Regions from separate parts of the Streptomyces sp. NPDC037290 genome, predicted to be linked through region 2. Evidence: riboswitches for the same ligand, from Rfam matches in the RefSeq annotation. Region 2 holds a riboswitch; the other holds the start of a gene.
The links. Region 2 has a riboswitch for glycine ahead of gcvT (glycine cleavage system aminomethyltransferase GcvT). Riboswitches for the same ligand answer to the same signal wherever they lie in the genome.
Positions count from the first base shown of each region.

Region 1 (14,705 bases), on a different contig from region 2:
CTTGAGGTGCTGCCCGGCCTGGACGAAACCGGCGTCGCTGAAGTCCTTCTTCTCGTCGGCCTTCTGCAGGGCGTCGACGCCCGCGGTGCGCATCGCGAGGTACGCCCAGTAGTACATGCCGGTCCAGCTCTCCTTGCCGGCCAGCGCGAGCGGGGTGATCCCGGCGGACCTGAGCTTCCGCACGGCGTCCAGGAAGGCGCTCCAGGTGGTCGGGGGCGCACTGATTCCGGCCTTCTTGAAGAGCGCCTTGTTGTACCAGAAACCGATCATGCCGATGTCGAACGGAATGCCGTACAGCTTGTCGTCGAGGAGGTACGGCTGTTTCGCGACCGCCAGCAGTCCGTCGGCCCAGGGCTTCGTGCGCTCGGTGAGGTCCTCGACCAGCCCGGCCTCCACCTGCTGCTTGAGCACGCCGCCGCCCCAGGTGTGGAAGACGTCCGGCAGCTTCCCGGAGGCGATCAGCGCGGTCATCTTCGATTTGTAGGCGTCGTTCTCCAGCTGGACGATCTTTATCCTGACCTTGGGGTTCTGCGCCTCGAACTTCTTGGCCAGGCCCGCCCACACGGTCTTGGTGGGTTCCGTGGTCGAGATGTTCCACCACTCGACCGTGGTCGTCCCCGAGGACGACCCCCCGTCCGAGTCGCCGCCGCAGCCGCTGAGTGCGCTCACCCCGAGACCGGCGGCGACGGAGGCCGCCAGGAAGCCGCGGCGGGACAGTGCAGGGTCGCCCATCTTGCGCTCCTTCGAAACTTTCGCAGTAGCCGTAGAGCGGGTCCGAGGACACCGCCGGAGGGTTGACCACCCTTGGTGGGCCGAAACATTCGAGCAGAATCACGAACGTTCCGAACCGCGACTCTAGGAAGGCGCGTGGGGAGCGTCAAGGTTTCGCACAGGGGCCGCGGGAGCGCAGCCGAACCACACGAAGTCGACTGTCCCGACCGCGAATCCGGTCGCCCGGCTGGTCGAATGGCCCTCGCGGGAGTGGGATGGAAGGAAGCAACGGCCTTGCAGGGCGGGCACGTCCGCGAGAGAGATCTCGGCGTCGCCCGCGAGGAACGGTGGAGCGATGTCCGGTTACGACGCCTCGGCGGCCGCTCGTGTGGTGGTGGGCGTGAGCGGGTCCCTGGGCAGTGTCACGGCGCTGCGGCGGGCCGCCGCGCTGGCCCGCCGCCTGGGCGCCGAGCTGTGGCCGGTGCTGGCCTGGGAGCCGCCGGGCGGCGACCCCGCCGCGCGCCGCTCCCCCGCCGCGGATCTGCTGGTCGAGGACTGGCAGCGGCTGGCCAGGCTGCGGCTTGCGTCGGTGCTCGAGGAGATCTTCGGCGGGGACGCCCCCGGCGTGCCGCTGCACGCCGTCATCGTCCGTGGCGCCCCCGGCCCGGCGCTGGTGGCAACCGCGAACCGGGAGGACGACGTCCTGGTCGTGGGCGCCGGTCGGCGCGGTCTGCAGCGCGCGTTCTCGGGCCGGGTCTCCCGGCACTGCCTGGCGCACGCCGTCTGCCCGGTGCTCGCCGTGCCCCCTTCCCCCCTGGAGTCACAGCTGCTCTCCGTCCACCGCCGCAACACCTGGCATCTGCGCATGGACATCCGGGGCTTGTGACTGCGGGACCCTGGGACAGCGAGCCGAACGCCTCGGACCCAGGGGGACCAACACGCCCACGGAGACCCACAGGGCGCCCGGAGTCACCCCTCTGCGGACGACCCGGCAGCCAGTCCGCCGAAACCCCCGCGGACGCCACGCCGGCCGGCGCGCCGGCGCCGCGTCAAAAACAGCCCCCTCGCCGTCAGGGCACCGTCAAGGTGCGCCGCCTCCCTGCTCCGCCGGGTCCGTGGCTGTCTACCGTCCCAGACATGAGGCACCGCGACGACACGCATCACCGGCTCACGGGCTCGTACCCGGCCGGCGCCGCCGGCACGGTGGACGACCGTGACTGGGCGGCCGACGTGCGCACGTCGCTCCGCTGCGCCGGGGTCCTGCTCGGGCTGCTGCTGTTCGTCGACTGGGCGGCCGGCTCCCTCGCCTGGTGGCGCGGTGCCCTGTGGCTGACTCTCGCGCTGCTGTTGCTCCTGGTCCTGCTCCCAGTGCGGGTGTCGGCCGGCGCGGGCTGGCTGGCCACCCGTCGTCTGCTGCGCACCCGCCGGGTCCGCACGGATCTGCTGATCGCGGTGCGCCCGCTGGACGGCGTCTCACAGCGGCTGGTGCTGCGCGACGCCCTGGGCAACCGGGTCGAGATCGACCCCGAGGTCCTGATCCGCAATCCCGCCCTGTGGTACCTGCTCGACGAGGGCGCCCGGGTGTCCGAGGCGGCCGGCACCCTGCTGTGCGGGACGACCGCCCTGCACCGCCTCGCCCACCGCATCGACCGCGAGACGGCCCTGCGCGTGTTCCGGGCCTCCGGCATGGAGTGAGCATGGAGTCGAGGTGGTGCACCGGCCCCAGGACATGACACTCGGTGGCCGTCCCCGGCCCGCCGTCCGGGTCGTTGCCCCGAGCGGCCGTACGTCCGGCGACCGCCTCCGGCCTCGCCTTCTTGATGCGGCTCTGCTGCTCTGACGCCATTCTTAACGCAAGATTGACGCCTTCCGAGCCCGGATCCATGGGCCCAGGCGTCACTCTCTGCATACGCTGGTGCCGCCGTCCGCGTGATGGCCGGATACAGAGCTGAGCCGCACACAGGAGCCCGCCGATGGCCACGACCGAGCACCCGCCTCCCAGTCGCTTGCGCAACTGGATGCTGGAGGGCCTGTCCGACATGGGCAAGCACGGTGGCCACACCGGACCCCATGCCGAACCGGAACCCCCGCACCGGGGCCAGCGCTGGTGGCGCGTGATGTGCCTGACCGGTGTCGACTACTTCTCGACCCTCGGCTACCAGCCGGGCATCGCGGCCCTCGCGGCCGGTCTGCTGTCCCCGATCGCGACGATCGTCCTGGTCATCGTCACTCTGGCCGGCGCCCTGCCGGTCTACCGCAGGGTGGCCGAGGAGAGCCCGCACGGCGAGGGCTCCATCGCGATGCTGGAGCGGCTGCTCTCGTTCTGGCAGGGCAAGCTGTTCGTGCTCACCCTGCTGGGCTTCGCAGCCACCGACTTCCTCATCACCATCACCCTGTCGGCCGCCGACGCCTCCACGCACCTCGTGGAGAATCCTCATCTGACCAGCACCCTGCACGGTCACCAGATGGTGATCACGCTCTTCCTGGTGGCGCTGCTCGGCGCGGTCTTCCTGAAGGGCTTTCTGGAGGCGATCGGTGTCGCGGTCGCTCTGGTCGGCATCTATCTCGTGCTCAACCTGGTCGTCGTGATCGTCGGACTGTGGCACGTCATCACCGCCGGGCACGTGGTCACCGACTGGACCAGCGCCCTGACGGCGGAACACGGCAACGTGTTCGTCATGGTCGGCGTGGCGCTGATCGTGTTCCCGAAACTCGCCCTCGGTCTGTCCGGCTTCGAGACCGGTGTCGCGGTCATGCCGCACGTCCAGGGCGACGCCGGGGACACCGAGGACAAGCCGACCGGCCGGATCCGGGACACCAAGAAGCTGCTCACGACCGCGGCGCTCATCATGAGCTGCTTCCTGATCGCCACCAGCTTCATCACCACGCTGCTGATCCCGGAGGACGACTTCAAGACGGGTGGCCCGGCCAACGGCCGTGCCCTCGCCTACCTCGCGCACCAGTACCTCGGTGGCGCCTTCGGCACGGTCTACGACATCTCGACCATCGCCATCCTGTGGTTCGCCGGCGCCTCCGCGATGGCGGGCCTGCTCAACCTGATGCCGCGCTACCTTCCCCGCTACGGCATGGCCCCGCACTGGGCACGCGCGGTACGCCCGATGGTGATCGTCTTCACCCTGGTCGCGTTCCTGGTCACGTGGATCTTCGACGCCAACGTCGACAAGCAGGGCGGCGCCTACGCCACCGGTGTGCTGGTCCTGATCAGCTCGGCCGCCATCGCGGTGACCATCGCCGCCCGCAAGGCCCAGCAGCGCAACTGGACCATCGGGTTCGGTGTGATCTCGGCGGTGTTCCTCTACACGACCGTCGTGAACGTCATCGAGCGCCCCGACGGTGTGAAGATCGGCGCCTGCTTCATCGCCGGTATCATCCTTGTCTCGCTGGCGTCCCGGCTGGCCCGTGCCTTCGAGCTACGCGTGACCAGCGTGACGCTCGACCCGATGGCGGAACGATTCGTCCGCGACATGGCCAGCCGCAAGATGCGGTTCATCGCCAACGAGCCGGGCCACCGGGACAAGGCCGAATACCGCGACAAGATCGAGCAGATCCGCGCCGACAACGACATGCCCGAGCAGGAGGACTTCGTCTTCGTCGAGGTGACGGTCACCGACCCGTCCGAGTTCGAGGCGGGCCTGACCGTGCGCGGCGAGGTGCTGCACGGCCGCTACCGCGTGCTGACCCTGGAGTCCGCGTCCATTCCCAACGCCCTGGCCGCGCTGCTGCTCCACGTCCGGGACGACACGGGCTGCACCCCGCACATCTACTTCGAGTGGACCGAGGGCAATCCGTTCGCCAACTTCCTGCGCTTCTTCCTCTTCGGCCAGGGCGAGGTCGCCCCGGTCACCCGTGAGGTGCTGCGCGAGGCGGAACCGAACCGGGTGCGCCGGCCGCGGGTGCACACCGGGTGAGACCGGGCTCGTCCCGACCGGGGCCGGCCGCGTGCACCGTGCGCGCGGCCTACCTGCCGCACCATCGCCTGGGCGGCCGTACCTCCAGCCGCCGCACGGTGAGCCGGCCGTGTATCGCCACGCGGAGCACGACCGGCGCAGCCGGATCGGCGGCCGGCCGCACCCTCGTCCAGCTCTTCGGGGGTGAGCTCCACGGAGCCACCCTCAAGAACTGACGCCATATCGCGTTGTACCCAACGGCCAACCCCACGGCCACGGTCCCCGGCGTGTGGCCCTATCGTGACCCGCATGCAGTCCTACACGATCGGCCAGGCGGCACGGCTGCTCGGCGTGAGCCCGGACACCGCCCGCCGCTGGGCCGACGCGGGCCGGGTGGCGACCCATCGCGACGAGTCCGGGCGGCGGCTCATCGACGGCAGGGACCTCGCCGCGTTCTCGGTCGAGCTCGCCAAGGGGGGTGGCGAGGAGGGCGCCTCCTACACCTCCGTGCGCAACGCCTTCCCCGGCATCGTCACGGCGATCAAGCTCGGTGACGTCGCCGCCCAGGTGGAGATCCAGGCCGGCCCGCACCGGTTGGTGTCGCTGCTGACCCGGGAGGCCGTGGAGGAACTGGGCCTGGAGGTCGGCATGGAAGCCACCGCGCGCGTGAAGTCCACCAACGTGCACATCGACCGCGTCTGACACCGCCGCACCGGCCCGTCACCGGCAAGGCCACCGTGCGCCTCGCCCACGCTCTCACCGGCCTGAGGTGCGGCCGGAGGAACGGACCGGCCGGACGCTGAACGAGATCTCGTTCAGCGGCTCACCGGGCCACCGCCGGCACGTGCCCGGATGCCGCCGGCGCCGGAGCGCCACAGCTGTACCCGCCGTCCACCCGGATCGCCGTGATCCCGCTGATGTGCCGGGCCCCGCACCGGTCCTGCGGCAGCACCAGCTGGGGTCCGGCCGCGTCCAGCGGGGTGTCGCCGATCCGCACGCCCAGCAGGACGGGCGCGTCCGCGAAGTCCGGGTCGATCTCGGCCCAGGACAGCACCGCGTGGTGGCCGTCGGTGCCGGAGACGGCGATGAGAAACCGCAGCCGGTCCTTGCGCCGCGCCGGGTCGAAGCCGGGCCGCGCGTCGGTGAGGACGTCGTACAGACGCGGGCCGGTGAACCGGTGGTGCTGGATGCCACTGGTCGCGCACTCGAAGCTGACGTCCACCCGGTGCTGCGGCCAGCGCAGCAGGTCGGGCACGGTCAGCCGGGCGGGGCGGGCCAGATCGCCGGTCAGGGCGAGTTCCACGAGCGTCACCTGCGACCACCTCCCGCAGCACCGTACCCGCCGCGGTGCGCCGTGCAAACGCACATGCAAGCTACAAGTCGCAAGTTCGCAGCTCATGCGAAGCAGCAGGAGACTTACAGCTGGCAGATGCGGCAGTATCATCGCCGCACGGCCGGTGCCCCCGGCCGCGGCAGGGCGCGACAGTCGTTCCACAGAACCCGAGGAGTAGATCCGTGATGACCCGTTCCGTGCGCCGGACCCGGCGCATGCTGCAGCTGGCCGGTGCGGGAGCCGCCGCCCTGATGGCACTCAGCGCCTGCTCCTCGTCGTCGGACTCGTCGGCCCCGAAGTCGGACGAGTCGAGCGCCGCCTCCCCGAAGCTCTCCGGCACGGTCACCGTGTTCGCCGCCGCCTCGCTGAAGGAGAGCTTCACGACGCTGGGCAGGGAGTTCGAGCAGCAGCACCCGGGCACCCGTGTCAGCTTCAACTTCGGCGGCAGCGACGCGCTCGCCGCGAGCATCACCAGCGGCGCCCCGGCGGACGTCTTCGCCGCCGCCAGCCCCAAGACCATGGCGATCGTGACGGACAAGAAGGACGCGGTCGGCACCCCGGCCACCTTCGTGCGCAACCAGCTGGAGATCGCCACTCTGCCGGGCAATCCGGACAAGGTGGCCTCCCTGAAGGACCTGACCAAGTCCGGTCTGAAGGTCGTCCTGTGCGACAAGACCGTGCCGTGCGGCGCCGCCGCGCAGAAGGCCCTGGACGCCGCCAGGCTCAAGCTCACCCCGGTCTCCTACGAGCAGGACGTCAAGAGCGCCCTGAACAAGGTGGAGTTGAAGGAGGCCGACGCCGCGGTCGTCTACAAGACCGATGTGAAGTCCGCGGGTGGCAAGGTGGCGGGTGTGGAGTTCCCCGAGTCCGCCAAGGCCATCAACGCCTACCCGATCGTCCAGCTGAAGAACGGCCAGAGCGCCGAGGCCGCCAAGGCGTTCATCGCCCTCGTGCGGTCCGCCGAGGGCCAGAAGGTGCTGAGCGGGGCCGGGTTCCTCAAGCCGTGACCCCGCTCGACAAGCCCGGCGCCGCGCCCGGCCCCCGCACGGGCCGGCCGCAGCGCCGCCGCGTCGGCGCGGGGGGCCGACGCGGGGTGCCGCTGCCGCTGCTGCTGCCGGGCCTGCTGGCGCTGGCGTTCCTGCTGCTGCCGCTGCTCGCGCTGCTCGTCCGCGCGCCCTGGCGCAGCCTGCCGGGACAGCTGACCAGCACGGAGGTGTGGCAGGCACTCCAGCTGTCCCTGATCAGCGCCACCGCGGCCACGGCCGTCAGCCTGGTCCTGGGCGTGCCCCTGGCCTGGCTGCTGGCCCGTACGGAGTTTCCCGGCCGGGGCCTCGTACGGGCGCTGGTGACCCTGCCCCTCGTCCTGCCCCCTGTCGTCGGCGGTGTGGCCCTGCTGCTGGCCCTCGGGCGCAACGGGGTCATCGGCAAGTGGCTGGACGCCGGGTTCGGGATCACCCTGCCGTTCACCACCAGCGGGGTCGTGATCGCGGAGGCGTTCGTCGCGATGCCGTTCCTGGTCATCAGCGTCGAGGGCACCCTGCGGGCCGCCGACCCGCGCTTCGAGGAGGCGGCGACCACGCTCGGCGCGTCCCGCTTCACCGCGTTCCGCCGGGTCACTCTGCCGCTCATCGCCCCCGGTATCGCTGCGGGCGCGGTCCTGGCCTGGGCGCGGGCGCTCGGCGAGTTCGGGGCGACGATCACCTTCGCGGGCAACTTCCCCGGCCGCACCCAGACCATGCCGCTCGCGGTCTACCTTGCCCTGCAGAACGATCCCGACGCCGCCATCTCCCTCAGCCTGGTGCTGCTGGGGGTGTCGATCGCGGTGCTGGCGGGTCTGCGCGACCGTTGGATGACACCATCATGACGAACCCCCGCCCCACGACAGCCGGAGGCGCCGAACCGCCCCAGGGGCCACCCGCGCCCGCGGACGGCCTCCACCCCCCGCAGGGGCCATCCGCGCCGGACGGCGAAAACCGCGCAGACGGTGCGCGGGGGAACCCCGAGCCGGCCGAAGGGCGGCACCCCACCACGCACCCGCAACCACATCCGCCCACCACCGGCCTGGCCGCCCGCCTGCTCGTGGAGCGCCCCCCGTTCCGCCTGGACGTCACCTTCACCGCCGCCCCCGGTGAGGTCGTCGCCCTCCTGGGCCCCAACGGCGCCGGCAAGACCACCGCACTGCGCGCCCTCGCCGGGCTGACCCCGCTCACCGCCGGCCACCTGCACCTGGACGGCGTCTCCCTGCAGCACACTCCCCCGGAGTCCCGCCCGGTCGGCGTCGTCTTCCAGGACTACCTGCTCTTCCCCCACCTGTCCGCCCTCGACAACGTGGCGTTCGGCCCCCGGTGCCGGGGCGCGAGCAAGTCCGAGGCCCGTGCCCAGGCCGCGGCCTGGCTGGACCGTATGGGCCTGGCCGCCCACGCGGCCGCCAAGCCCCGCCGCCTGTCCGGCGGCCAGGCCCAGCGCGTGGCCCTCGCCCGCGCCCTGGCCACCAACCCCCGGCTGCTGCTCCTGGACGAGCCGCTGGCCGCCCTGGACGCCCGCACCCGGCTGGAGGTCCGGGCTCAACTGCGGCGTCACCTGGCCGACTTCGAGGCGGTCGCCGTCCTCGTCACACACGACCCGCTGGACGCCATGGTGCTGGCGGACCGGCTGGTCGTCATAGAGCACGGCCAAGTCGTCCAGGAGGGCACCCCGGGGGGCATCGCCCGCCATCCGCGCACCGACTACATCGCCCAGCTCGTCGGACTCAACCTCTACCGCGGCCGGGCGGACGGACACACGGTACGACTCGACGCGGGGCCCTCCATCACGACCACGGAGGACCTGTCCGGCCCGGTCTTCGTGGCGTTCCCGCCGTCCGCCGTCACCCTGTTCCGGGACCGGCCCACCGGAGCGAGCGCCCGTAACCTGTGGCGCTGCGAGGTGGCCGGCCTGGAGACGCACGGCGACCAGATCCGCGCCGACCTGGGCGGCGAAATCGCCCTGGCCGCCGACCTCACCACGGTCGCCGCCGCCGACCTCGACCTGCACCCGGGCGCGGCTGTCTGGGCGACGGTCAAAGCGACGCAGACGCATGCATACCCGGCCTGAGCGGGTGGGCGCTCTACCGTGGGTGCCCATGACCCTGAGCATGCGCAACCAGCTCCCCGGCACGGTCACCGAGGTCCATCAGGGCGAGGCCATGGCGACCGTCAGGCTCCGCTTGGACGGCGGCCAGACCCTCATGGCGGCCATCACCAAGGAGTCCGCCGAGGATCTGGCCCTCGCCCCCGGCTCGGCCGTCCGCGCTCTGGTGAAGTCGACCGAGGTCTCCCTGGCCACGCAGCGGGTGGAGGGCCTGTCGATCCGCAACCAGATCGCGGGCGCGATCACCGGCCTGACGACCGGTGCCGTCATGGCCTCCGTCAGGATCTCCGTCGACGGCGGCGAACTGACCGCGGCGATCACGAAGGACGCGGTCGCCGATCTCGGCCTCTTCGTGGGCTCCGACGTGGTCGCCCTCATCAAGGCGACCGAGGTGTCCCTGGCGACGGCGTGACACGGGCGAGGGCCCCGCCCGGAAACCGGACGGGGCCCTTGGGACCACCGCTCGCTCAGTCCTCGTACGCGTCCAGCGGCGGGCAGGAGCAGACCAGGTTGCGGTCGCCGAAGGCCTGGTCGATACGGCGCACCGGCGGCCAGTACTTGTCGGCGACCGAGACACCGGCCGGGAAGACGGCCTCCTCGCGGCTGTAGGCGTGCTTCCACTCACCGCCGAGCGCGGCCGCGGTGTGCGGGGCGCCCCGCAGCGGGTTGTCCTCCGCGGGCCACTCGCCGGAGCCGACCTTCTCGATCTCCGCGCGGATGGCGATCATCGCGTCGCAGAACCGGTCCAGCTCGATGATGTCCTCCGACTCGGTCGGCTCGATCATCAGCGTGCCGGCCACCGGGAAGGACATGGTCGGCGCGTGGAAGCCGTAGTCGATCAGGCGCTTGGCCACGTCGTCCACGCTCACGCCGGTCGCCTTGGTCAGCGGGCGCAGGTCGATGATGCACTCGTGCGCGACCAGACCGCCGGGGCCGGTGTAGAGCACCGGGTAGTGCGGCTCCAGGCGCTTGGCGATGTAGTTCGCCGAGAGGACGGCCACCTGCGTGGCGCTCTTGAGGCCCTCGCCGCCCATGAGACGGACGTACGCCCACGAGATCGGGAGGATGCCCGCGGAGCCCCAGGGCGCCGCCGAGATCGGGCCCACGCCCGTCTCCGGACCGGCCGCCGGCTGCAGCGGGTGGTTCGGCAGGTACGGCGCCAGGTGCGAGCGGACCGCGACCGGGCCGACGCCGGGGCCGCCGCCGCCGTGCGGGATGCAGAAGGTCTTGTGCAGGTTCAGGTGGGAGACGTCACCGCCGAAGTGGCCCGGCTTGGCGAGGCCGACCAGCGCGTTGAGGTTGGCGCCGTCGACGTACACCTGGCCGCCCGCCTCGTGCACCTGGGCGCAGATGTCGGCGACGTGCTCCTCGAACACACCGTGCGTCGACGGGTAGGTGATCATGAGCACCGCCAGCTGGTCGCGGTACTGCTCGATCTTGGCCCGCAGGTCCTCGACGTCGATCTCGCCGTCCTCGGCGGTCCTGACGACGACGACCTTCATGCCGGCCATCACGGCGCTGGCGGCGTTGGTGCCGTGCGCGGAGGACGGGATGAGGCAGACCGTGCGCTGCTCGTCGCCGCGGGCCCGGTGGTAGCCGCGGACGGCCAGCAGACCGGCCAGCTCCCCCTGGGAGCCGGCGTTCGGCTGGAGGGAGACCTTGTCGTAGCCGGTGACCTCGGCGAGACGTTCCTCCAGCTCGTGGATGAGCGTGAGGTAGCCCTCGGCCTGCTCGGCCGGGGCGAAGGGGTGCAGCTGCCCGAACTCGGGCCAGGTGACCGGCTCCATCTCCGTGGTCGCGTTGAGCTTCATGGTGCAGGAGCCCAGCGGGATCATGCCGCGGTCGAGTGCGTAGTCGCGGTCGGCCAGCTTGCGCAGGTAGCGCAGCATCGCGGTCTCGGAGCGGTGCTGGTGGAAGACCGGGTGGGTCAGGTAGACGTCGGTGCGCAGCAGCGCCTCGGGCAGGGTGTCCTCGGCACTCGTGCCGAGGGCCTCGATGTCGCCCTCGACACCGAAGGCGGAGAAGACGGCGGCGAGCTGGGCCCGCTTGGTCGTCTCGTCGCAGGCGAGGGAGACGTGGTCGGCGTCGACGAACCGCAGGTTGACGCCACCCGCCCGGGCGGCTGCGACGACCTCGGCGGCCCGGCCGGGCACCCGCGCGGTGAGGGTGTCGAAGAACGCGCCGTGCACGATCTCGACACCGCCGGCCTTCAGGCCCGCGGCGAGGATCGTGGCGTACCGGTGCGTGCGCCGGGCGATGGTCTTCAGACCCTCCGGCCCGTGGTAGACGGCGTACATGCCGGCCATCACCGCGAGCAGCACCTGCGCCGTGCAGATGTTGCTGGTGGCCTTCTCCCGGCGGATGTGCTGCTCACGGGTCTGCAGCGCGAGGCGGTAGGCCTTGTTGCCGTCGGCGTCGACGGAGACGCCCACGAGGCGGCCGGGCAGGCTGCGTGCGAACTTCTCGCGGACCGCCATGTAGCCGGCGTGCGGACCGCCGAAGCCCATCGGCACACCGAAGCGCTGGGTGGTGCCGACGGCGATGTCCGCGCCCAGCTCGCCCGGCGAGGTCAGCAGGGTCAGCGCGAGCAGGTCGGCGGCGACGGTGACCAGGGCGCCCCGCTCGTGCGCCTGGTCGATGACCGGCTTGATGTCGCGTACGGCACCGGAGGCGCCCGGGTACTGGATCAGCACGCCGTTGATCTCGCGCGCGGCGACCTCGGCCGGGATGCCCTCGCTGAGGTCGGCGACGACTACCTCCACACCGGTCGGTTCCGCCCGCGTCTCGATCACGGCGATGGTCTGCGGCAGCGCGTCCGCGTCGACCAGGAACAGGCCCTTCTTGTTCTTGCCCATGCGCAGGGAGAGCGCCATCGCCTCGGCGGCGGCCGTGCCCTCGTCGAGGAGGGAGGCACCCGAGGTGGGCAGACCGGTGAGGTCGGCGACCACGGTCTGGAAGTTCAGCAGGGCCTCGAGCCGCCCCTGGGAGATCTCCGGCTGGTACGGCGTGTAGGCGGTGTACCAGGCCGGGTTCTCCATGACGTTGCGCAGGATGACGGGCGGCGTGAACGTCCCGTAGTACCCGAGCCCGATCATCGAGTCGAGGACCTGGTTGCGGTCGGCGAGCGCGCGGAGCTCGGCGAGCACCTCGGCCTCGGTGCGGGCGCCCGGCAGGTCGAGGGCGTCGGCGTTCTTGATCACGTCCGGGACCGCCGCGGCGGTCAGGTCGTCCAGCGAGCCGTAGCCGACCTGCGCGAGCATCTTGGCCCGCGCCTCCTGGTCGGGCCCGATGTGGCGCTGCTCGAACGGGATGCCCGCTTCGAGCTCCGAGAGCGGAATGCGGTGGGCGGTCATTGCGGAGGCCTCCTGGTCTGACGCGACCTTCGAAGGGCACCACGGCGCGGGTGCCCCGACGGCCTCCCCCTCTGTCATCTCAACCTGAGAGCTTCACCGGGTATCGGAGATCCCGGCTTTCACCGTCGGTGAGAGCGGTTGCCGTCGACACCCGCCCTGCTTTCCAGAGTGACCTCGTCCGTGCGGTACGTGGGCCTGAGAGATTCCGGGGAGGATTTGCTCCTTCGGCGCCTTCGACGTGGTCGAAGGACTCTCCCGCACGGGGTCAGCAGCCGCTGTCAGCCTACCAGCGAGGTCAACACCCGAGCCTTCGAGTGGCCGCCTCCCTGAATGTGCTCTTTCGTAGTGCTTACGGATGAGTTGCGACCAAGTGGAGGGAGAGGGACCGTGCAGACCGAGATCGATCCGCGCAACCTGATCGGCCGCAAGGCGTTCGACCGCAATGGCACCAAGATCGGCACCATCGACGAGGTCTACCTCGACGACGCGACCGGCGTACCCGAGTGGGCGGCCATACGCACCGGCCTGTTCTCCCGGGACGCCTTCGTCCCCCTGGAGCCCAGCGAACTGGTCGAGGGCTCCCTGCACGTCCCCTTCGACCGCGCCCTGATCAGGGACGCCCCCGACTTCGGCGTGGGCCGCCACCTCTCCCCCGAACAGGAACTCCAGCTCTACCACCACTACGGCCTCGACGTGACCCCACCCCCGTCCGTCCCGGACCACGACTTCGGCAAGCTGGCGGGATCGGAGGAGACCTGATCGCCACCTTCCGGAACCAGCGGCAACGGATCAGCGGTCTCCAGTGCGGGATCCGCGACGAAGAACGTCCGCACCCTCCCCGGAGGTGACTGCGGCGTCTCGAACCGCACGGTCACCCGCCCCAGCCCACTCCCCTGCACCCACCCGTGGCCGTACTCCGTGTGCCGTACGTCCTGTCCTGCCCGCCACTGCCGCTCCACAGCCTCCGCCCGCTCCACGACGAGCTCCGCCACGGCCTCCTGCGGTGTCTCGGTCCCCCGCGCGGGCATGGCCTGCGCGAACAAGTCCTCCTGCGTGTAGTCGGCGAGCCCGGAGACACCCACGCCGAGCAGCCGCACCCCGCCCGTGGTGTCCACGGAGTCCAGCAGCCGCGCGGCTGCCTCCCGCACGACCGCAGGGTCGTCCGTGGGGCCCCTGAGCGTCTCGGAGCGGGTGAGGGTCGAGAAGTCGTACCTCCGCACCTTCAGCACGATGGTCCGCCCGGAGAGCCCCGCCTCGCGCAGCCGTCGGACACACCGGTCGGCGAGCCGCTGCACCTCCAGGCCGATCCGCGGCCGGTCATGGATGTCCACGTCGTACGTGTCCTCGACCGACACCGACTTCGCCTCGCGCTCGGCCACCACGGGCCGCTCGTCGTGGGCCAGGGCCATGGCGTACAGCGCGTGCCCGTGCGCCTTGCCGAGCAGCCGGACCAGTTCGTCCTCGCCCGCCTCCGCCAGCTCCTCCACGGTGGTGATCCCGGCCCTGCGCAGATGGTCCCCGGTGGCCGGACCGACCCCCGGCAGGGTCCGCACCGGCAGCGGCGCCAGCAGGGCCCGCTCGGAGCCCGGCTCGATGAGCACCAGGCCGTCCGGCTTGGCCTGCTCGGAAGCGATCTTGGCGACCATCTTGGAGGCCGCGAGCCCGACCGAGCCGGTGAGTCCGGTGACCGCACGGATGTCCGCGCGCAGCTTGATCCCGGCCAGCCGCGCCGACTCCTCGTCCCAGGCCGTCCCCCCGGCCTCCAGGTCCACGAACGCCTCGTCCAGGCTGAGCGGCTCCACCAGCGGTGACAGCTCCCGCAGCAGCGCCATCACCTGCTCGCTGATCGCCCGGTACACGGAGAAGCGCGGCACCAGATAGGCGGCGTTGGGCGCCAGGCGGCGGGCCTGGGCCATGGGCATCGCCGAGTGCACCCCGAAGGCCCGTGCCTCGTACGACGCGGTGGCCACCACTCCGCGAGGTCCGAGGCCGCCCACGACGACCGCCTTCCCGCGCAGGCTCGGCTTGGATGCCTGCTCCACCGAGGCGTAGAAGGCATCCATGTCGAGATGCAGGATCGTGGGCGTGTTTCTCACATCTCCGATGCTGCACCACGGCACTGACAATGCCGGGCCTCGAAAGGGCCGGTGTCAGACCGCCCGGTTGCGGCGCCGTGCGAGCTCGTCCGCGGGGTTGTGCCCGACGAGGGTCTCCCCCGTGTCGATGCGCTCGCCGTGCAGCTGGGAGAGCGCGCTCTCCACGTCCCGCCAC
Region 1 is NZ_JBVJVZ010000004.1:8,766-23,470, reverse strand. It holds gene ACZ7HQ_RS14945 (extracellular solute-binding protein) at 1-732, opposite strand, end outside; gene ACZ7HQ_RS14940 (universal stress protein) at 1,067-1,597, shown strand; gene ACZ7HQ_RS14935 (hypothetical protein) at 1,849-2,406, shown strand; gene ACZ7HQ_RS14930 (APC family permease) at 2,685-4,640, shown strand; gene ACZ7HQ_RS14925 (TOBE domain-containing protein) at 4,929-5,321, shown strand; gene ACZ7HQ_RS14920 (molybdopterin-dependent oxidoreductase) at 5,443-5,931, opposite strand; gene modA (molybdate ABC transporter substrate-binding protein) at 6,138-6,959, shown strand; gene modB (molybdate ABC transporter permease subunit) at 6,956-7,816, shown strand; gene ACZ7HQ_RS14905 (ABC transporter ATP-binding protein) at 7,813-9,045, shown strand; gene ACZ7HQ_RS14900 (TOBE domain-containing protein) at 9,074-9,493, shown strand; gene gcvP (aminomethyl-transferring glycine dehydrogenase) at 9,549-12,434, opposite strand; glycine riboswitch at 12,608-12,702, opposite strand; gene ACZ7HQ_RS14890 (PRC-barrel domain-containing protein) at 12,822-13,193, shown strand; gene ACZ7HQ_RS14885 (DNA polymerase IV) at 13,115-14,530, opposite strand; gene ACZ7HQ_RS14880 (MerR family transcriptional regulator) at 14,585-14,705, opposite strand, start outside.
Region 1: another riboswitch for glycine. It lies ahead of gcvP (aminomethyl-transferring glycine dehydrogenase); the one in region 2 lies ahead of gcvT (glycine cleavage system aminomethyltransferase GcvT).

Region 2 (14,705 bases):
ATTAGATGAGAGACCCCGTGCCAGGTGCCACGGGTCGCTTGTGGTACGGCAGTTCAGCGGGAGCCCTTGGGGTCCAGCGCGTCGCGCACGCCGTCACCGAAGAGGTTGAAGGCGAGCACGGTGATGAAGATCGCCACGCCAGGAACCACCATGTACATGGGATCCGAGTCGTAGTAGTCGATCGCGTTGGACAGCATCTGACCCCAGGAAGCCGTAGGCGGCTTGACGCCCACACCCAGGAAGCTGAGCGCGGCCTCGGTGAGGATGTTGGTCGGGATCATCATCGTCGTGTACACGATGATGGGCGCCACGAGGTTGGGCAGCAGTTCCTTGAAGAGGATGTAGAACTGCCCGGCACCGAGGGAGCGGGCCGCCTCGACGTACTCGCGTTCGCGCAGCGAGAGGGTCTGCCCGCGGACCACACGTCCGATGTAGGGCCAGCCGAAGAAGCCGATGACCAGGATCATCACGAGCAGGCGCACGCCCGTGCCGGTCAGTCCCAGCATCTGGTTGGGCATCACCGAGACCAGGCTGATGATGAACAGGAGCTGGGGGAAGGCGAGCAGGCCGTCCATCACCCGGCTGATGACCGAGTCGACCCAGCCGCCGAAGAAGCCGGCCAGGATGCCGAGGACGGTGCCCAGCACGACCGCGACGACCGCGGACAGGAAGCCGACGAGCAGCGAGATCCGGGCACCGTAGACGATGCGCGCGAAGATGTCGCGGCCGTTGACCGGTTCGACGCCGAGCAGATGGTCGCCGCTGATGCCGCCCAGGGAGCCCTTGGGGGTGCCGAACAGCGGATCGATCATGCTCTCGTGATAGACGTCCGGGTCCTGGCCGACGAGGCTCGTGATCACCGGTGCGAGCAACGCGATCACGATGAGGAGGAGCACGACGACGCCGCCCGTCAGGGCAAGTTTGTCCCGCTTGAGGCGTTCCCAGGCGATCCGGCCCAGGGAACGGCCCTGAACGGCCTTCGCGTCGGTGGCCGCGACCGCCGCTTCCTCTGCCGCACCCGGGGCCGCTTCCGCGGTCGGCTCGTGCAATGGTGCCGTCATCAGGCTGGGACCCCTCTCAACCGGCGGTAGCCGGCCCGCACTTGCCGCTGGTAGCGGCATCAAACAGTCCGTCGTACACAGGGGCGAACCCCTTGAAGGGGGAGTCTTCAACGCTTGCGCGATCAGCCGCCAGCCTTGACGTGGAATGGATGCGCAACCGTGATGCAAGCAGGCGTTTCCTGTTATACGGACAGGGAGTTGCGGCGAACGGACGGTGAGGAGGGGACGGACCGCCGTGGAGAAAGGGCCTTATGGCCCTTATGTGCAGGTCAGTAGCGTCCGGGCACCGGTGGATAGCCGTAGCCGGTGGCCGGCGCCTGGGGGGAGGCCTGGAGCTGGGGCTGGGGGGCGGCGTGGGCCTCACGGTCGTAGAACGGGCGGGCGTTGGCCCGCATCCACATCACGACCGGGTCGTAGTCGTCGGTCATCGCGACCGTCGACACCGGCAGGCCCTCCGGGACCGCGCCGACGGACTGCTGCATCATCGCGCGCACCGAGTCGACCGCGGCCGGCGAGGTGTCGTACACGTCCAGGCCGATGGAGAGGTACGGCGCACCGAGCGCCGGCTGCACCCAGGCGCGGCGCAGGGAGCGCAGGGCCGGGGTGCGGTGGGCGTTCTGCGCGAGCAGAGCGTAGAACTGCGGGATCTCGATGCCGGGTTCGGTCAGCCGGAGTGGTCCTGCGGGCTGGCGGTCCAGGCCCGTCGCGATGCGGCGCAGGTCCAGCCAGGGGATGCCGACGCCGCCGCCCTGGGCGTGCGGGTTGAGCCAGAGGCCGTAGTGGTCGGGGTAGAGGGTGCGGGCCACGTCGAGTCCGTCGACGACCTCGTACGACCGGTTCCAGCCGCTGGCCGAGAGTTCCTGGGCGGAGGTGACGCAGGGGGCGTACTGGAAGCCGTCGACCTCCATGTTTCCGTACTGGGCGTCCGGGGAGCCGGCCTGGCCGTGCCACAGCAGCATCCAGATCTGGCCGGAGGACGGGGTGGCGAGGGCGCGCAGCAGGGCCTCGTAGGCGTCGTAGCGGCCGGGGGTGACCTGGCGCAGCATGTGCTCGACGCTGCCGCTGTGGCTCGCGCTCACCTGTCGTGCCCTTCTCTTTTTCGTGCCCCCGTGTGTGGGGACAGCTTAAGCGCCCAGTAGCCCGGGGTCCTGGGTGCGTGCGCGGGTGCGGATGCGTGGGTGGTACTCGCGCGGTTCCCCGCGCCCCCCGGGCGAACTCAGTGACCGTGCAGATAGAAGGGCCGGACGTTCGACTTCAGCCATTCGGCCACCGGGTCGTCCGTCACGTCCAGGAGGACGAGGTTGACCGGCCATGTGACCGGGACCTTGCCCAGGGCCCGGCCGAGGGCCTGCATGGGAAGGGTCCGCAGGTCGCCTTCCCACTGGGAGAGTTCCACGCCCACGAACATGACCGGGTCGGCCGTCTCGATGGCGGCCAGGCAGCGGCGGGCGGTGAGGACGACACCGGTCTCGGCGAACTCGGCGGACGCGGCGGAGAGGAAGTCGACCGGGTCGTCCTGCCAGTCGGGTTCGAAGAGACGGACCCGGCCGCCGGTGCCCGGGCCGTCGAGCGGGGTGCGGCCGGCGCGGCACAGCTCGGCCACCGCCTCGGGCGGGAGCGGGATGCCGACCAGGGCGTCGGGGTTCACCAGGATGCCGGCCTGCGGGGGCAGACCGCGGGCGAACTCCACGGCGGGGGCGATCGTGTACGACATGTGGGAGCCGGCCGCCTGGCGCAGCTGCTCCTCGGAGCTGAACACCGGGACGTACGTCTGGCCGCCGATGTCCAGCGTGGGCAGGTCCAGCGGGCCGCTGTCCGGGCCGCCGCCGCTCGGCAGCGGGATCCACAGCAGGCTGCGGCCCAGGACCTCGAGGATCCGGCCGGCCGCGGCGGGTATGCCGAGGGAGGCCGAGAGCACCTCCTCCAGCTCGTTGCCGGGCCAGCCGCCGTGGGGCTGGGGGTGCGCCTGTGCCGGGAAGTCCGCGGGAATGTCCGCCGGGAAGTCCATCTGCCTACCGCCTGCTGGGAACCACTGTGAGCAAGAAGGCTAGCGGGTACCTGTGACAGCCCCTCACCCTCCGAACGCGATCTGCCTCACCCGGTGAACTCGATCCGCTGCAGGACGTCCGCGGCCGCGCGGTCCAGCAGCACCGCCGATCCGCAGCCCGCGGGCAGCTCGCCCCGCTCGACCGCGTCGAGCAGCCGGGCGGTCGTACGGCGGTGGCGGCGGAAGGCGTAGCGGGAGACGCCCCGGCCGCGCTCGCGCTGGCCGCCACGGGCCGTCTCGGGTGCCACGTCGAGCAGGAGCAGGTGCAGGGTGCCGCCGCGGCGGCGGGCCTCGCGGGCGAGCCAGGCGCGCACCCAGGGCTGGGTGCCGCAGTCGTGGACGACGACGCCCTCCCCGCTGCGCAGGGCGCGGCGCAGCCCGGCGTAGTGGGCGAGGCGGACCAGGGGGCGGTACAGCGCGTACGGGAGCGCGCGGGGCAGGCGGGCCGCGAAGCGGTCGCGGGTGTCCTGCGAGTCGATGCGGTGACCGGCGACCGCGCGCCCCATCAGGGTGGACTTGCCGCTGCCGGGCAGGCCGGTGATCACGGCGAGGTCGCGGGGCCCGAAGACCAGGGCGCGCGGGCCGTGCCCGGCACGGTCGCGCAGGTCACGGACGACCGGGGCCGGGGCGGGAGCGGGGACGGGGGCCCGGCGCTGCCTCGGCACAGCGATGCCGGTGGTGACGGTGGCGTACACCGGGGTCCTGTTCACCGTGATCGTCCTCCCCTGTCGGCTCGGTCATCGTCATTCCCGCGATCCGTAAAGAGAAGGTAATGGACGCTGTTGGCGACGGGGTCCGCGTCCTGCCACAGGTCGGTTACAAAAGCCCGCACGCCGTGCAATGATGTGCCCGCCAACTGCATACCGGCCGTTTGAATCCGCGCGGGAGAGTCCCCAGCAGCCTTCGCTGGGGCGCCGAAGGAGCAAGTCCCTCCCTTGAATCTCTCAGGCCCCGTTACCGCGCGGGCGAGGCACATCTGAAAAGCGGGCCGCTGCGACAGTGGCCCCACCCAAGGTGCAAGCCGTGATCGTCCCCGTGGCGGTCCTGGCGAACCTCTCAGGTTCCGATGACAGATGGGGAGGAACGTTCCTCGCCCCATCCCTGTTGCCCTGGGAGACGACCGACCGATGAGCAGCACTGAACTCCGTCACACCGCGCTCGATGCCGTGCATCGCTCGCTCGGTGCGACGATGACCGACTTCGCCGGCTGGGACATGCCCCTGCGCTACGGCTCCGAGCGCGACGAGCACGTCGCCGTGCGCACGAAGGCGGGTCTCTTCGACCTCTCCCACATGGGCGAGATCACCGTCACCGGCGCCGGCGCGGCCGCCCTCCTCGACCACGCCCTGGTCGGCAACATCGCCTCCGTCGGCGTCGGCCGCGCCCGCTACACCATGATCTGCCAGGCCGACGGCGGCATCCTGGACGACCTGATCGTCTACCGGCTCGCCGAGACCGAGTACATGGTGGTCGCCAACGCCTCCAACGCCCAGGTGGTGCTGGACGCCCTGACCGAGCGCGCCGCCGGCTTCGACGCCGAGGTCCGTGACGACCGGGACGCGTACGCGCTGATCGCCGTCCAGGGCCCGCAGTCCCCCGGCATCCTGAAGTCGGTGACCGACGCCGACCTGGACGGCCTGAAGTACTACGCCGGCCTGCCCGGCACGGTCGCCGGTGTCCCCGCGCTGATCGCCCGCACCGGCTACACCGGCGAGGACGGCTTCGAGCTGTTCGTGAAGCCGGAGCACGCCGTGGAGCTGTGGCAGGCCCTGACCAAGGCCGGCGAGGGCGCCGGCCTGGTCCCGTGCGGCCTGTCCTGCCGGGACACGCTGCGCCTGGAGGCGGGCATGCCGCTGTACGGGCACGAGCTGACCACCTCGCTCACCCCCTTCGACGCCGGGCTCGGCCGGGTGGTGAAGTTCGAGAAGGAGGGCGACTTCGTCGGCCGCGAGGCGCTCCAGCGGGCCGCCGCCCGCGCGCAGGAGAACCCGCCGCGCGTCCTGGTCGGCCTGGTCGCCGAGGGCCGCCGCGTCCCGCGCGCCGGGTACGCCGTCGTCGCGGGCGGCGAGGTGATCGGCGAGGTCACCTCCGGCGCCCCCTCCCCCACCCTGGGCAAGCCGATCGCCATGGCGTACGTCGACGCGGCGCACGCGGCGCCGGGCACCGAGGGCGTCGGCGTGGACATCCGGGGCAGCCACGAGCCGTACGAGGTCGTGGCGCTGCCCTTCTACAAGCGCCAGAAGTGACACCGTCGTACCTCTGAGTCGTACCTGTGAAAGTGACGTCGGGCACATCACCGCTGCTCACGCACGTCTCCAGCAGTCCCCCCTCACCAGCACTCCCGCGCGTACAGGAGAATTCAGGCCATGAGCAACCCCCAGCAGCTGCGCTACAGCAAGGAGCACGAGTGGCTGTCGGCCGCCGAGGACGGCGTCTCGACGGTCGGCATCACCGAGTTCGCGGCCAACGCGCTCGGCGACGTGGTCTACGCCGACCTGCCCGACGTCGGCTCCACGGTGACCGCGGGCGAGACCTGCGGCGAGCTGGAGTCGACCAAGTCGGTCTCCGACCTGTACTCGCCGGTCAGCGGTGAGGTCACCGAGATCAACGAGGACGTCGTCAACGACCCGTCGCTGGTGAACTCGGCCCCCTTCGAGGGCGGCTGGCTGTTCAAGGTGCGCGTCACGGAGGAGCCGGCCGACCTGCTCTCCGCCGACGAGTACACCGCCCAGAACGCCGGCTGAGGAGTCGTAGCCCCATGACCGTCCTGAACACGCCCCTGCACGAGCTGGACCCGGAGATCGCCGCCGCGGTCGACGCCGAGCTCGGTCGCCAGCAGTCCACGCTGGAGATGATCGCCTCCGAGAACTTCGCGCCGCTCGCGGTGATGGAGGCGCAGGGCTCGGTGCTGACCAACAAGTACGCCGAGGGCTACCCGGGCCGCCGCTACTACGGCGGCTGCGAGCACGTGGACGTCGCCGAGCAGATCGCCATCGACCGGATCAAGGAGCTGTTCGGCGCCGAGTACGCCAACGTGCAGCCCCACTCCGGGGCCTCCGCCAACCAGGCGGCCCTGTTCGCGCTGGCCCAGCCCGGGGACACCATCCTCGGACTGGACCTCGCCCACGGCGGCCACCTGACCCACGGCATGCGCCTGAACTTCTCCGGCAAGCAGTTCAACGTGGTCGCCTACCACGTGGACGCCGAGACCGGCCTGGTCGACATGGCCGAGGTCGAGCGCCTCGCCAAGGAGCACCGCCCGAAGGTGATCATCGCCGGCTGGTCGGCGTACCCGCGTGAGCTGGACTTCGCCGCCTTCCGCCGGATCGCCGACGAGGTCGAGGCCTACCTGTGGGTCGACATGGCGCACTTCGCGGGCCTGGTCGCGGCCGGTCTGCACGCGAACCCGGTGCCGTACGCCGACGTGGTCACCTCCACCACCCACAAGACGCTGGGCGGTCCGCGCGGCGGCATCATCCTCGCCCGTGGCAAGGACTTCGCGAAGAAGCTGAACTCGGCCGTCTTCCCGGGCTTCCAGGGCGGTCCCCTGGAGCACGTGATCGCGGCGAAGGCGGTCTCCTTCAAGGTCGCCGCCTCGGAGGAGTTCAAGGAGCGCCAGCGTCGTACGGTGGAGGGTGCGCGCATCCTCGCCGAGCGCCTGACGGCGGCGGACGCGCGTGAGGCCGGCGTGAACGTGCTGTCCGGCGGCACGGACGTGCACCTGATCCTGGTGGACCTGCGCGAGTCCGAGCTGGACGGGCAGCAGGCCGAGGACCGCCTCCACGAGGTCGGCATCACGGTCAACCGCAACGCGGTCCCGAACGACCCGCGGCCCCCGATGGTGACGTCGGGCCTCCGGATCGGCACGCCCGCCCTGGCGACCCGCGGCTTCACGGCCGAGGACTTCGCCGAGGTCGCGGACGTGATCGCCGAGGCGCTGAAGCCGTCCTACGACGCCGAGGCCCTCAAGGCGCGCGTGAAGGCGCTCGCCGACAAGCACCCGCTGTACGCGGGCCTGAACAAGTAAGTCCCCGGCGGGGCACCCGGAGGACGGGTGCCCCACCACCCCCTGTACTGCCTTCTTGAGGAGTGACCGTGGCCATCTCGGTCTTCGACCTGTTCTCGATCGGCATCGGCCCGTCCAGCTCCCACACGGTCGGCCCGATGCGTGCGGCGCGCATGTTCGCACGCCGCCTGCGCAACGAGGAGCTGCTCGGCTCCGTGGCGTCACTGCGCTGCGAGCTGTACGGCTCCCTCGGCGCGACCGGCCACGGCCACGGCACCCCCAAGGCGGTCCTGCTCGGCCTGGAGGGCGCCTCGCCGCGCACGGTGGACGTGGAGACCGCCGACGAGCGGGTGGAGGGGATCAAGACGGCGGGCCGCCTCACGCTCCTCGGCGAGCACGAGATCCCGTTCTCCTTCGACGACGACCTGGTCCTGCACCGGCGCAAGGCACTGCCGTACCACGCCAACGGCATGACGATATGGGCGTACGACGCGAGCGGCGCGGAGCTGCTCTCCAAGACGTACTACTCGGTCGGCGGCGGTTTCGTCGTGGACGAGGACGCGGTCGGCGCGGACCGGATCAAGCTGGACGACACGGTCCTGAAGTACCCCTTCCGCACCGGCGACGAGTTGCTGCGCCTGACGAAGGACACCGGCCTGTCGATCTCCTCCCTGATGCTGGAGAACGAGCGGGCCTGGCGCACCGAGGAGGAGATCCGGGCGGGCCTGCTGGAGATCTGGCGGGTGATGCGCGAGTGCGTGCAGCGCGGCATGTCCCGTGAGGGCATCCTGCCGGGCGGTCTGCGGGTCCGCCGCCGCGCGGCCGTCTCGGCCCGCCAGTTGCGCGCCGAGGGCGACCCGCTGGCCCACGCCATGGAGTGGATCACGCTCTACGCGATGGCGGTGAACGAGGAGAACGCGGCGGGCGGGCGCGTGGTGACGGCCCCCACGAACGGCGCGGCCGGCATCATCCCGGCGGTCCTGCACTACTACATCAACTTCGTGCCCGGTGCCGACGAGGACGGAGTGGTCCGCTTCCTTCTGGCCGCCGGCGCGATCGGCATGCTCTTCAAGGAGAACGCCTCCATCTCCGGCGCCGAGGTCGGCTGCCAGGGCGAGGTCGGCTCCGCCTGCTCCATGGCCGCGGGCGCCCTCGCCGAGGTCCTCGGCGGCTCCCCCGAGCAGGTCGAGAACGCCGCCGAGATCGGCATGGAACACAACCTCGGCCTGACCTGCGACCCGGTCGGCGGCCTGGTCCAGATCCCGTGCATCGAGCGCAACGGCATGGCCGCGGTGAAGGCGGTCACCGCCGCCAAGATGGCCATGCGCGGCGACGGCTCCCACAAGGTGTCCCTCGACAAGGTCATCAAGACCATGAAGGACACCGGCGCGGACATGTCGGTGAAGTACAAGGAGACGGCTCGGGGTGGGCTGGCTGTGAACATCATCGAGTGCTGAGGAAGTAGGCAGGCCCTGACCAGCGCGTCCGTGTTCTCGGCGCTGCCGGGGCCTTCCCTGCCTACGCGGCGGAAAATCCCCGGGAAGACGCCAGAGAATCGACCGCTGACCTGAGGGTTCGCGGTATTCACTGCATGTCGAGTCGCGGCGGACGGCCTCCCCGGCTTCCGGCGAGGGAAGCCCCGTCACCCTCGTCGAAGCACGCCATGCCGGCAAGCTGCTGGGCGCAGCCGGCCGGCACGGCCACAAGCACACCCTCGACGCGATCAAGAGCGTCGACGACGGGCAGGCGTTCATCATGAGCATCTCCGAGGACGTCAGCCGCGTGGACACGACGGTCATGGAGAAGACGCAGGCGTACGCCGACCTGGTCGGGTTCGGTCACACGGCGGAGCGCCGCGCGGAGATGTCCGGCAAAGGTCCGGACTACGCGAAGTGGCGGCTGGACCTGCTCAACTCGACGACCGACATCGCGGTACTGGTGGCGGAACGCAAGGAGGCCAGGACCAAGATCGACCACCTCGAGCGAGCCGGGCCCTCCTGGCCGGGCTGGTGAAGAAGTCCCCGGAGGAGCTCGCCGAGCTGTTCGAGGGCGAGGTCGGCAAGCACCTGGACGCGGTGGAACGCGTACGCAAGGCGGCGTCAGCCACCACGGACGGCGTCTCCGAACTGGAGCCCACGGAAGCGGAGCCGGCCAAGGATGACGGCGGCGGCCGCCCCCATGACAGCGTCCGGAAACCGCAGATGCCCGGGAGACACGAAAAGAGTCGGAGACCCGCCGAGCCGGCCCATCATCATCTACGTCTCCTCGTTCGGAAGAGACACGGCCGCGTGGTCGCTGACACTCTTCCCGCCGAGCAGCTCACGTCAAACGGTCCAGTACGGCGGCCACTCGGTCCCGTAGTTCCTCATCGGTCAGGTCGTCCGGGTCTCTGAGGTCAGGATCGATGCTGTAGTCCTCCAATGCATAGAAGACCTCGTCCAGCGCGTTCTCCAAAGCCCCGCTCATACGCTCGCCCGCGTCCATGCCCCGGCGCCGCTCGTCGAGCCACCGTCTGGCGAAGGAGGGGCCGTCGATCGAACGGGACGCGAGAGAGCGCATCAGATCGATCTGTTGCCCGGTATGACTGGTAGCGGAGCTTTCCCCGGCCGACTTGAACGCCCTGGTCTGCGGAGGGTAGTGGCTGGAGACAACAGAGAGTTCCACTTCGCCCGCGGGGCTTCTGCGAGCGTAGCGCTGGAATTCCGCCCGGGCCCTGTCAGTACCCTCGGCCACAGCACCTCTCATGAACTCCGGGCTTCCTGCTGCCAGAGCGTAGCCGCCTTGGCACAGCACAGCCCCCAGGAAATTGTCCGCGACCAGCAACAAGCCTGGCGTGCCCGGCCACTGTGCGCTGACAGCGAGGAGCGCGTCCGGTTCGGCTGGCCCGGTGACCACTGGCCACTCGGCGAACCTCTCAGCGAGCGGCGCCCCGAAAACAGCTGCGGAACCAGTCCCCCGCGCTCCCGCCGCCAGTCGCTCAACAGTGTCTCGCCCCGGTGGGAGGTGCGCGGCCAGCGGAGCGACCGAGATGGCCTGGACTCGTGCGAGCCAGTCCTCGCGGAAGTTCCCGGTATCGGAGAGGACGGTCTCGAGGACGTCACGATTCTTGATCTGCTGCACTGCAGGTCCTTACGTAAGGAAGCCCTTTCGGAGCCCACGCCTGTTCCTGCCCTCGGTAGTCGTACCGGTACATCTTGGTGTCCGGGGCGAGCATGTGGTCTCGCATGGCCTGCTGGAACTGAGCAAGAGTCTGTTTGTTCCGACTTCCAGCGACGCCGAAGTCCTGCGCGTGGCTGTCGTACTTCCTATCGATCTTCCAGCGGTGCCGACCGAGGCGTTCGCCGGACTCGATGCCTGGCCGCGCGATGCGCGCGACGAGCCTGCGCTCGCGCAGCCAGATGGGGTGTTCGGCGGAGAAGTACGCCTTGTCTGCGCGGAGTTTGACGGGCCGGCGCCGCCGTGGCCCCCGGCGGGACCGGACTGCGGGGATGCCGAGGATGAGCGGCTTGAGGGCGAAACTGTCGTGCATGTTTGCACCTGACACGGCGACGGCGAGAGGCATGCCCTGAGCATCGGACAGCACGTGCAGCTTGCTGCCCTTCTTGCCGCGATCGACCGGGTTCGGCCCTGTCAGCGATCCCTCCTTTTGGCGCGAACGGAGGCCGCGTCGACGATCGCCGGGGTCCAGTCCGCTTCGCCCCGGACCTCGATTTCGTCCAGCACCGCCCGATGCAGCCGCCGCCACAGGCCGACCTCGGTCCATACCGTGAAGCGGCGATGCGAGGTGGCGGAGGACGTGCCGAACGTCGGCGGCAGATGCCGCCAGGCACAGCCGCTGGTCAGCACGTACACCACTGTGGCGAACACGGCCCGCTGGTCGCGCGGAGCGGTCCCGCCACCTTGCGGTCGAGCCGCGAACGACGGCAGTAACGGGGCGACCAGCCTCCAGAGCGCATCAGGAACCAGACGCTACGACAGATCAGCACTCACGGCGGGCATCATGCCGCTCGAACATCAGGCTTCAAGTCACTGGGGATAGCTTTCTATGCCTCGATTGATGCGGCCGATCTGGCTGCCTGCTCGATCATCGCGCAGTAGGCGGTGCGGGCGTCCTCATCGATCTGCATCTCGTGTTCGGGGCGCATCCCGGTTCGGCCGTCCACGCCTTCGCGCAAGATGTCGGCGTGCCCGGCATGCCGGTTGGTCTCGCCGAGGACGTGCACCAGGATGGCGAACAGGTTCGTGTTGGCATAAGGCTCTGGCCACCACGGCACGTGGCCCGGGGCATCGAGGGCAAGCTCGTCGATCGTCGCGTCTGAGTGTTCCCACGTGCGCCGGTAGGACTCGATGATCTGATCGCGTGCCTCGTCCTCAGCCGCCCACAGATCGCTGCCGTCGTGGTCCTGCCACCGGGGCAGCGGCTCTGGGGACGGCCGGTCGAAGACCTCGCCCAAATACCTGGCCTCGACGCTGGCCACGTGTTTGACCAGGCCGAGGAGGTTGGTCCCGGTCACTGTCAAAGGTCGGCGGGCGTCGTATTCGGAGAGGCCGTCGAGCTTCCAGAGCAGCGCCTTGCGGTCCCGCCGCAGTCGCCCGTGCAGGGTGCCCTTCGCGAATTCATCGATCATGCGTCATGAGCCTGCCATGGGCTACTCATGGCCTCAAGATCCCGTATGTGGACCGCAATGACCGGCAGCGCTGACCCGGCCATGGCCACCGCCCTGAGCTATTGATGACGCTCGCGGAACTTGCCACGTGAGACAGCCTCTTACTCATCACCTTCTGGCTACTGAAGTCGGCTCTCTGCTCCCATTGGGCCTTGGCACAGAGCGCGAGCCCCAGAGGGTCGGCCCATGCGAGGGGGTTGCCGACGTAGCTGTTGGGATTGGGTGCCGGCTCGAGACCCAGCGGATCCGAGGTCAGGTACGTGCCTGTTTCGGGGTCGTAGTACCGGAAGTGGTTGTAGTGCAGTGCACAGAGGGAAAGCCCCCAGGTAGCGAACGTGTCTTTCTCGCCAGGTACAGGGCCGTTGCCCATGGCTCCCCATCTATCGGAGCGCCCCAGAATCCAGGCTGCTGCCACGCGGCGGGCCCGAACGTCACACCGGGCCGGAAAGTGGTTGATGTTCCTCCAGGGGCTACCGTGCAGTAACCGCTCACTCCTACGCTGCCGCCAACTCGACAGAAGTAAAAGGGAGTTGGGCAATGGGAGCAGTGAGACGGATCGCGGCACTCGCGGGGGCCGCCGCTCTGCTGGTGATGGGGCCGGGCAACGCGCACGCGGCGGCGCCGAAGTTCTCCGAGACCACCGCCATCGGCACGCACAACGCGTACGACAAGGCCAAGTACACGTACTTCGCCCAGGCGCTGGACTCCGGCGCCTCGCTGCTGGAGCTGGACGTGTACGTGGACAGCCTCAGTCACCGCTGGCGGGTCAGCCACAGCAACCCGCTGGGCAACGACAACAACTGTGAGGCCGCGAAGACACCGGGCGAGCTGTACAGCAAGAGCCGCAACCAGGACCTCGGCAGCTGCCTGGACAACATGGCCGCCTGGAACCAGCTCCACCCCGACCACCCGCCGATCGTGATCAAGGTCGAGATGAAGGTCGGCTTCAACAACAACGCGGGCATGGGACCGGACGAGTTCGACACGCTCGTCTCCCAGAAGCTCGGCAACAGCGTCTACAAGCCGGCCGATCTGCTGGGCGGGACGTACTCCTCCCTGGACGCCGCCGCCAAGGCGAACGCCTGGCCCTCCCGCGACTCCCTCAGGGGCAAGTTCCTCTTCGAGCTGATCCCCGGCACGGTGGAGCAGTCGAACCCGTTCGACCACTACTGGACGGACCAGGAGTACGGCGACCATCTGCGCGACCTGTACGCGACCGGGCAGATCGGCCAGGCGCAGGCGTTCCCGGCCGTGCTGGGTGCCGCGAACGCAGACCCTCGCGTCAGCCGTTACGACGCCTCGATCCGGCCCTGGTTCGTGTTCTTCGACGGTGACGCCGCCACCTACGTCAACAGCGGTTATGACACCGCGTTCTACTCCGCGAACCACTACGTCTCGATCATGACCGACGCCCACAGCGTGTCGCCGGCCATCTCCTCCACCACCCCGACGGACGCCGAAGTCGCCGCCCGGCTGGTCCTGCTGGCCAAGGACCACGCGAGCCTCATCACCTCCGACTGGTCGGCGAAGCCGGCGTCGGTGCTGAGTTCGGTGACCACCCGAGGCTGAGGTTCCGGATCGGGCGGCACGGGGCACAACTCCTGCATGCTGCATGGCATCGACGTAAGCGCATTCCAGTCCTCCGCGTACGGCACGGACGGCCTCTCCTTCGTCTTCATCAAGGCGACGGAGGGCCGTTCGTACGTCAACCCCCGGCTGACCGCGCAGACCAAGAGGGGCCGCGACGCGGGGCTGGTCGTCGGCTTCTACCACTTCCTGTGGCCGGGCGACCTCACCGCCCAGGCCGAGTACTTCGTCCAGCACGCCCCCGAGCGCGCCGGCGACGTCCTCGCGGTCGACTGGGAGACCACGGGCGACGGAACGCGCGCGAGCAACGCGGAGAAGGACCACTTCATCCGCAAGCTGAAGGAGCTACGGCCGCACAACCGGGTCGTGCTCTACTGCAATCGCGACTTCTGGCTGAACGTCGATACCACCTCCTACGCGGGCGACGGCCTCTGGATCGCCGACTACGTCACGGCCGGCAAGCCCCGCATCAAGGCGAAGTGGCTCTTCCACCAGTACACCAGCACGCCGCACGACCAGGACGTGGCCCACTTCGCGAGCAAGGCCGCGCTGAAGGAGTGGGCCACGCCGTAGGCCTTGTGGGCTCAGCCCCGGAAGTCCGCCGGGCGGTGCGGGGAGGCGTCCGACAGGGCCTTTGTGACGGCCTCCACTCCTGCGCGGAGGCCGTAGACCGGGGTGCCGGGCTGTTGGCGCCAGGAGGTGTCGATGTCGCCCGCGTCGACCGTGTCGAAGCCGAGTTCGTCGATCAGGGCGCGGACGGTCCGCTTGGCCTGCGCGTCGTCGCCGGCGACCGGGAGGGCGAGGCGCTCGGGGTCGCCCGCAGGGCGGGGGCGGTCCAGGATGTCCTGGGCGTAGGTGCCGTTGAAGGCCTTGATCACCGGGTGGCCGAGGTGGCGTTCGACCCAGCGGCTCTCGGTCAGGCCCTCGTCCTCGATGGCCGCGATACGGCCGTCGCGCTGTTGCGGGTAGTAGTTGTTGGTGTCGATCACCGCCACGTCCTCGGCGGCGCCGGCCAGCAGGCCGGAGGGGAGGTCCGGGACCGCCTTGAGGGGGACGGTGACGACCACGACCTGGGCGCCCTCGGCCGCTTCCTCGGCCCGGACGGGGGTCGCGCCGGTCTCCTCGGCCAGTTCCTTGAGCGTCTCGGGGCCGCGGGAGTTGGCCACGGACACCTCGTGGCCGAGGGCGGTGAGCCGCCGGGTGAGGTTGCCGCCGATGTTCCCCGCGCCGATGATGCCGATCTTCATGACAGGCCCTCCAGGCTCTTTTCATGCATGTGCATGCGTCTGTGTGGGTGACAACCCTGTCGGTGCGGGTGGTATTCCGGCGCTGCGGCC
Region 2 is NZ_JBVJVZ010000010.1:254,330-269,034, forward strand. It holds gene ACZ7HQ_RS30840 (ABC transporter permease) at 54-1,061, opposite strand; gene ACZ7HQ_RS30845 (enhanced serine sensitivity protein SseB C-terminal domain-containing protein) at 1,331-2,107, opposite strand; gene ACZ7HQ_RS30850 (enhanced serine sensitivity protein SseB) at 2,278-3,069, opposite strand; gene ACZ7HQ_RS30855 (P-loop nucleotide/nucleoside kinase family protein) at 3,156-3,818, opposite strand; glycine riboswitch at 3,981-4,078, shown strand; glycine riboswitch at 4,079-4,191, shown strand; gene gcvT (glycine cleavage system aminomethyltransferase GcvT) at 4,236-5,354, shown strand; gene gcvH (glycine cleavage system protein GcvH) at 5,475-5,852, shown strand; gene glyA (serine hydroxymethyltransferase) at 5,867-7,135, shown strand; gene ACZ7HQ_RS30875 (L-serine ammonia-lyase) at 7,204-8,571, shown strand; gene ACZ7HQ_RS30880 (hypothetical protein) at 8,870-9,127, shown strand; gene ACZ7HQ_RS30885 (colicin immunity domain-containing protein) at 9,434-10,234, opposite strand; gene ACZ7HQ_RS30890 (transposase) at 10,212-10,859, opposite strand; gene ACZ7HQ_RS30895 (transposase) at 10,745-11,080, opposite strand; gene ACZ7HQ_RS30900 (DinB family protein) at 11,158-11,742, opposite strand; partial or broken gene ACZ7HQ_RS30905 (RHS repeat-associated core domain-containing protein) at 11,900-12,085, opposite strand; gene ACZ7HQ_RS30910 (phosphatidylinositol-specific phospholipase C domain-containing protein) at 12,319-13,350, shown strand; gene ACZ7HQ_RS30915 (glycoside hydrolase family 25 protein) at 13,387-13,941, shown strand; gene ACZ7HQ_RS30920 (NADPH-dependent F420 reductase) at 13,953-14,615, opposite strand.